Regions from separate parts of the Psychrobacillus sp. FSL K6-1415 genome, predicted to be linked through region 1. Evidence: riboswitches for the same ligand, from Rfam matches in the RefSeq annotation. Region 1 holds a riboswitch; the other holds the start of a gene.
The links. A riboswitch is a leader RNA that binds a small molecule or an ion and turns the genes downstream of it on or off. The one in region 1 is predicted to bind FMN.

Region 1 (3,431 bases):
AGAAGTAAGAGGCGGTAGCTTCAAAAAACGTGATATTCACTAATACAATAAACCCGTTAAATGAGTAACTATCGTCATTTAACGGGTATTTATTATAAAAAAATTATTTTCGTTTTTTCTTCCCAAGTTCTTTTGTAGCAGCTTTATTTTTATCTACAATCTGTTCAAATTCAACTTGTACATGGATGCCATTTTCTTCGGTTTCTTGGACACTAATCACTTTGCCTTTTCGGCCTTTAATTTTTAGATTGTCTTCGACCGCAGGGATATCTCTCAATACTTGAGTTAAAACAATTATATTTTTCTCCATAAAATGAACAGCATACATTTCCATTTCCCCTTATTTTATATTTTAGAATCTATGTATTTTATGATTATTTGAAAGATATAGAACTTCTATAAGTTGTAAACATATTTGTATATCTATTTAAAAAGAAGAGGTGTTCAAAACAATAAACTCAAGACAGACTAGTTCAGGCTGAAATAGGCAATCATTGCAATTGTAAAGGTTAACGTGGACGCACTTTTAGATTTCTGATTTAATTTTTGTTAGGAGTTTGTAATCGGAATAACTTGCAAAAAATTTAAGGACTTGTTATTCTTAGACCAATTAAATAATTTATCCTTCGGGGTCGGGTGAAAGTCCCAATCGACAGTAAGAGAGCAATCTTGAAGCCTGTGAGCCGTAAAACGCATGATTTGGTGTGAATCCAAAGCCGACAGTTATAGTCTGGATGGGAGAAGGAATATGTGCCTATTGTATAGGTTTTTTAGTTATACTAAAAAACGATATAAAAGGGCTTATTAAAGTACGACTTCTCTCGCATCCAATGAATTCTGGATGTGTTTTTTTATGTCTAGTTACAACGAATAGCTCCTCATGTCGTTTCAGTCTGGGCAGTAAAGGCAAAGGTAGCCTTTATTGCAATTATTATCCGGTTGTCTAGGCTGGCATAGGAGCTTGCGCTTTTTTAAATTGAATAATTATCCTTCGGGGTCGGGTGAAAGTCCCAATCGACAGTAAAAGAGCAATCTTGAAGCCTGTGAGCCGTAAAACGCATGATTTGGTGTGAATCCAAAGCCGACAGTTATAGTCTGGATGGGAGAAGGAATATGTGCCTATTGTATAGGTTTTTTAGTTATACTAAAAAACGATATAAAAGGGCTTATTAAAGTACGACTTCTCTCGCATCCAATGAATTCTGGATGTGTTTTTTTATGTCTAGTTACAACGAATAGCTCCTCATGTCGTTTCAGTCTGGGCAGTAAAGGCAAAGGTAGCCTTTATTGCAATTATTATCCGGTTGTCTAGGCTGGCATAGGAGCTTGCGCTTTTTTAAATTGAATAATTATCCTTCGGGGTCGGGTGAAAGTCCCAATCGACAGTAAAAGAGCAATCTTGAAGCCTGTGAGCCGTAAAAAGCATGATTTGGTGTGAATCCAAAGCCGACAGTTATAGTCTGGATGGGAGAAGGAGTAGTTCGATGCTTTTTGAGAAATATTTACAAAAGGCTTGTTTGAATCTACCTAATTTTCCTCTGTCACCTTTGTGGGCGGAGTTTTTTGTTTTTAAGAAGCTTCTGATTTCTCCTCAAAACATATTAGTAAAGGAGGATACAATGTTTACAGGAATTGTAGAAGAGCAAGGTATTGTAAAAAACATTCAAAAAAGTGCTAGCAGTATGCAACTTTCTATCCAAGCTGACAGAATTTTAGAAGATATAAAATTGGGCGATAGCATTTCAGTAAATGGTGTTTGTTTAACTGTAATCACATTTTCTCAAACTGAATTTACAGTAGATGTAATGCCAGAAACATTTCATGCGACTACAACCAATTTATTAAAAAATGGTTCAGCTGTTAACCTAGAACGAGCAATGGGCGCAAATGGCCGTTTTGGTGGACATTTCGTTTCCGGACATGTCGACGGAGTAGGTACGATATTGAAGAAACGACCTACTGCAAATGCAGTTTATATTGATATTACTGTACCAGAAGATGTAAGTCACTTTTGTATTCCCAAAGGATCTATTACCGTAGATGGTACAAGTTTAACTATTTTTGAAATAACTAAGTCGACAATAACTATTTCACTAATTCCCCATACAAACAAAGAGACAGTGTTAGGGATGAAGAAAGAGCGTGAACTAGTCAATATTGAATGTGACATGCTAGGAAAGTATATGTATCAATATGTTAAAAATAAAAAGGAATCAACTATTACACAAGATTTTCTAAAGCAGAACGGTTTTTAAGGAGATAATAACATGCTAAATACGATAGAAGAAGCAATAACGGATTTAAAACAAGGTAAGATCATTATTTTAATAGATGATGAAAACCGTGAGAACGAAGGGGATTTTCTTTGCTTAGCAGAATTTGCTACACCAGAAAATATTAATTTCATGGCCAAATATGGTCGGGGGTTGATTTGTATGCCTATTCATGAAGAAATTGCCCAGGAATTGCAATTGCATCCGATGGTTTCTGACAATACAGATTTTCATCAAACTGCATTCACTGTGTCGATTGATCATGAGACGACATCAACAGGGATTAGTGCTTTCGATCGATCTAAAACAATGCTGCAAGTGATTAATCCACAAGCTAGAGCACTACAATTTAAGCGACCTGGACATGTCTTTCCACTTATTGCAAAACCAGGTGGTGTATTAGAAAGACGAGGACATACAGAAGCTGCCGTGGATTTTGGAATACTCTGTGCATCGTCAAAAGCTGGTGTAATTTGTGAAATTATGAACGAAGATGGGACAATGGCACGCTTACCAGATTTACTGGAATTTGCCCAACAATTTCAAGTGAAGATTGTAACAATTGAAGAATTATCAAATTACTTAACAAATAATAAAGTTAGCTAAGGAGAGAATAAGATGGTAAAAACAATAGAAGCAAATTTAATCGGAACAGATTTGAAAATAGGTATTGTCGTAGGGCGTTTTAATGATTTTATAAATGCAAAGCTAGTTGATGGCGCAATAGATGGATTGAAACGTCACGGGGTAAAGGAAGAAAATATAGAAGTCGCATGGGTTCCAGGTGTATTCGAAGTACCGTTTATTGCAAAAAAAATGGCTGAATCACATAATTATAATGCTGTTATTGGTCTTGGAACAGTAATTCGTGGAGCTACTACACACTATGACTATGTATGTAATGAGGCTGCAAAAGGAATCGCTCAAGTAGGTTTACAAACTGGAGTACCAGTTATTTTCGGTATTGTTACAACTGAATCCATTGAACAGGCTATTGAACGAGCGGGTACAAAAGTAGGGAATAAAGGATACGATGCTGCTATATCAGCAATTGAGATGGCAAATCTTTTGAAGATAATGTAAAAAGAGCAATAAGAAAGCCAATGACCAACGCAACAGGTCATTGGTTGGTTTACTAATCCTTATAATAAGGAGAAA
Region 2 (3,431 bases), 180 kb from region 1:
GGAGCCTATGAATGACTCCGTTTTCCACCGCTTGTATGATACCTATCATCAAGACGTTTTTCAGTTTCTCATATATTTGGTGAAAAATAGACAAACTGCAGAAGACTTGGTTCAAGAAGTATATGTACGAGTGCTTAAAGCTTATAGCAACTTTGAGGGAAAAAGCTCAGAAAAGACATGGCTATTTTCAATAGCCAAAAATATTGCAATTGACCATTTTAGAAAACAAACCGTCAGAAAAAAGAGGTTATTTGACTCATTTGACTGGGAAAAGATGCAACTTGCATCTTCCGAAATGTTACCGGAAGATTTAGTACAGCTTAATGATGAGATGAGAACATTATTAATTGCATTGGATGATTGTACGGGAGATCAGAAAATGGTTATTATTATGCGATATTTCCAGGAACTTTCGATTGCGGAAACATCGGAAATTCTAAATTGGTCGGAAGGGAAAGTGAAGACAACGCAACATCGTGCAATAAAAGCACTTCGTGAACGATTATCTGATAAGCAAAAGGAGGCAGATGTTCATCATGAGTGAGAAAAAGACAGAAGATCGTGTATTAGATGAGCTATTAAATAACATGCCGAAGTTTACAGATAAACGCTCGAAAGATGAAATGTATAAACTGGTAAAATCCAAAATAGAAATTCAGGAGAGGCCTGAGAAACGTAATCGACTAGAGGTTTCAATGAACAAATGGCTACCTTTTATCATTTCCGTAGCTTCTGTCCTTATATTAACAGTTCTCGTCTCTTCCTTTATAAATAAGAATGAGAGTTCCACAGCTGATAAAGCCCAAGAGTCATCAATGGAAAAAGATCATATGAGAACGATGGACGTACCAGAAGAAGCATCAATGGCTACTGAAGAAGACAAGTCTAGCGATATGTCGACTATGTCTGGAAAAATAGTATCTTCGTATGAATTAGTTCCTTTCGACAGTCTATTTACCTCTGTTTACGAGAACGATTTAAATGGAGGAACAGTATTTCATTTTTCTTTATTAGAAAATGCTCTCTCTATTCCAATAACGATTGTAATTCCTAAAGAACAAATAGATATGGATTTTCCAAATAAGACACCAAATAGCTTGGAGCTATATGAAAGATACGCATTTGGGATTGATGAGATTTCCCTTGGATTCCAAGAATACCATCCTTACAAAGGTTACTTTTTGACAGAAGGTAAAATGTTAAAGCACTACTTACCAGTAGATCATGGTTATGATGCTGCCCCTGGAGCAATGGCGCCTTATCTATCTTCTATCAATGAAATTTTCACTGATTTTGATTCCTTTTTAAGGGTCAATGAAGATGGTTCGCCGATTGACTGGGATCAAGTCGGTACGCTAGATGAACCTGTGGAGCTAAAAGGTACAGAGAAAAAGGTAAATTACTTTGCATATAATGGTTCTAATGGAGAGACATATTTAGCACCAAATTTTAATAAAACATTCGCTACATTATCGGAAGCATTGATGGATATGAGAGATCCTGGAAATGATATATACACTTCTGTTATACCAAATAATGTGACCTACACAGTAAGAGAGGATAAAGGTTTAGTAATACGCTTCGATAAACCTTTAAACCTGGAATCTTTAGATGTGAGTGAGGCATCTCGATTATTAGAAGCTTTTTCCCTAACTGCCGCAAGCTTTAATCAATCCATCCAATTAGAAAATGTTGTACAAGAAAGTTGGGATGGAATTAATTTAAGCAGCTCACTTCCTGTTCCAATCGGACCGAATGGTTTTACTTTGCGAACCAACTAAATAACGTCAACTGCCAATCCTTATCAACTAAAGCTTGGCAGTTTTTTTGTATCTGGGTACGCGATAGCCTATAAAGTTATGGAAATAGCCCATAAACAATCAATCCAGGAATAATAACGAGATGAAAGCCCATAAGATTTCAAATATAGCCCTTAATTCAATCAAAAAAGCCCGTAAATTTTTTATTATAGCCTATATTAGGATGTTGGTCTCAATTACAAACAGGTCTGTTGCATATATTGTTTATATTTGATAAAATGTTATTAATTCAAGATATTAATCATGAAGATCAACAAAATATTGATTCATCTTCGGGGCAGGGTGCAATTCCCGACCGGCGGTATTAGAAATTTATTTCTTCAGCCCGCGAACCTTAACAGGTTGATTTGGTTAAATTCCAAAGCCGACAGTATAGTCTGGATGGGAGAAGGTGAAGGTGCAGTCGTTTCTCGTATGCTTATACGGATACGCTTATTTAAGTGTACCTTGTTTCTCCCTTGAACTTTATTGGTTCAAGGGATTCTTTAAGTGTGCAAACGAGCTGAACCTTTCTTCTTGTGGAGTGAATCGCAAAAGGAGAGAGGATTTTATGATAAAAGGCAAAACGCGAATGCTTATTGCAGTTGCAATGCTTAGTAGTATTTCTTTTGTTTTAATGCTACTTGCTTTTCCATTACCGGTTTTACCGGCATATTTGAAGGTCGACTTTAGTGATATACCAGCTTTAATCGCTGCAATCACGATGGGACCAATAGCAGGAATTCTAGTTGCATTTTTAAAGAATGTGTTAGATTGGTTATTTGCAGGAAGTCCAACTGGTGTACCTGTTGGTCATATGGCTAATTTTGTAACTAGTATCTTATTTTTAACACCAGTGTATTTGATTTATCGTAAAGTTACTACGTCAAAAGGAATTATGGTAGGACTAGGAGCAGGTACAGTATCTATGGCGATTGGTATGAGTGTTTTAAATTATTATGTGTTTTTACCAATGTACACTTATTTCTTAAATTTCCCAATGGAAACCGGTACTGCCTTGTTTAATACTATCATTTTCGGTATTTTACCCTTTAATTTGATTAAAGGCGTAATTGTAACTATTGTGATGATTGTATTATTTAAACGTATAAAACCTTTACTTGATAAGGTTACTAATTCATATATGAAACCTAATACAAATTAAAAAAAGTTGTTTCTCCATTAGGAGGAACAACTTTTTTTTAGAGGAAAGTAAATATAAATGGATAATACCGCTTTGATTTCCGCCACAATCAACTAAGTAAGCAGTGATTATATAGGATCATCTAAAGACATCATTTATAGCATTGGAACTAATAAGTAGAAAATAACAATTAGTAATTCAGTTACATTCATTTAGGTTGTGAATTAATCAAATTATTTGGGGAAATTATCCTTTTCGCAAGTAAAAGGTAATAAACCGCAAGTAATTATGGACTATGGGCAAGTAAGCTCTTTACGACCGCAAGTAAGCCACAGATGTAAGCAAGTAAACAATAGGGGAGAGCAAGTAACGATAAAATTGGATTCAATTATTTCATAAAAGATGAGGATGTATACGCACAAAGTCCATGTTCCTAGTACTTTATGATATGAAGTGCACCGCATACAAAACAGGGGCTCTGGATTTGT

Region 2: another riboswitch for FMN. It lies ahead of MKY60_RS08180 (ECF transporter S component); the one in region 1 lies ahead of ribE (riboflavin synthase).

The regions. Positions count from the first base shown of each region.
Region 1 covers NZ_JBBOOQ010000001.1:1,576,962-1,580,392, forward strand. Annotated here, with positions in the region: gene MKY60_RS07335 (YitT family protein) at 1-43, shown strand, start outside; gene MKY60_RS07340 (hypothetical protein) at 104-328, opposite strand; FMN riboswitch at 619-750, shown strand; FMN riboswitch at 984-1,115, shown strand; FMN riboswitch at 1,349-1,480, shown strand; gene ribE (riboflavin synthase) at 1,620-2,255, shown strand; partial or broken gene ribB (3,4-dihydroxy-2-butanone-4-phosphate synthase) at 2,268-2,855, shown strand; gene ribH (6,7-dimethyl-8-ribityllumazine synthase) at 2,892-3,356, shown strand.
Region 2 covers NZ_JBBOOQ010000001.1:1,757,332-1,760,762, forward strand. Annotated here, with positions in the region: gene sigX (RNA polymerase sigma factor SigX) at 8-544, shown strand; gene MKY60_RS08175 (hypothetical protein) at 537-1,781, shown strand; FMN riboswitch at 2,085-2,217, shown strand; gene MKY60_RS08180 (ECF transporter S component) at 2,371-2,964, shown strand.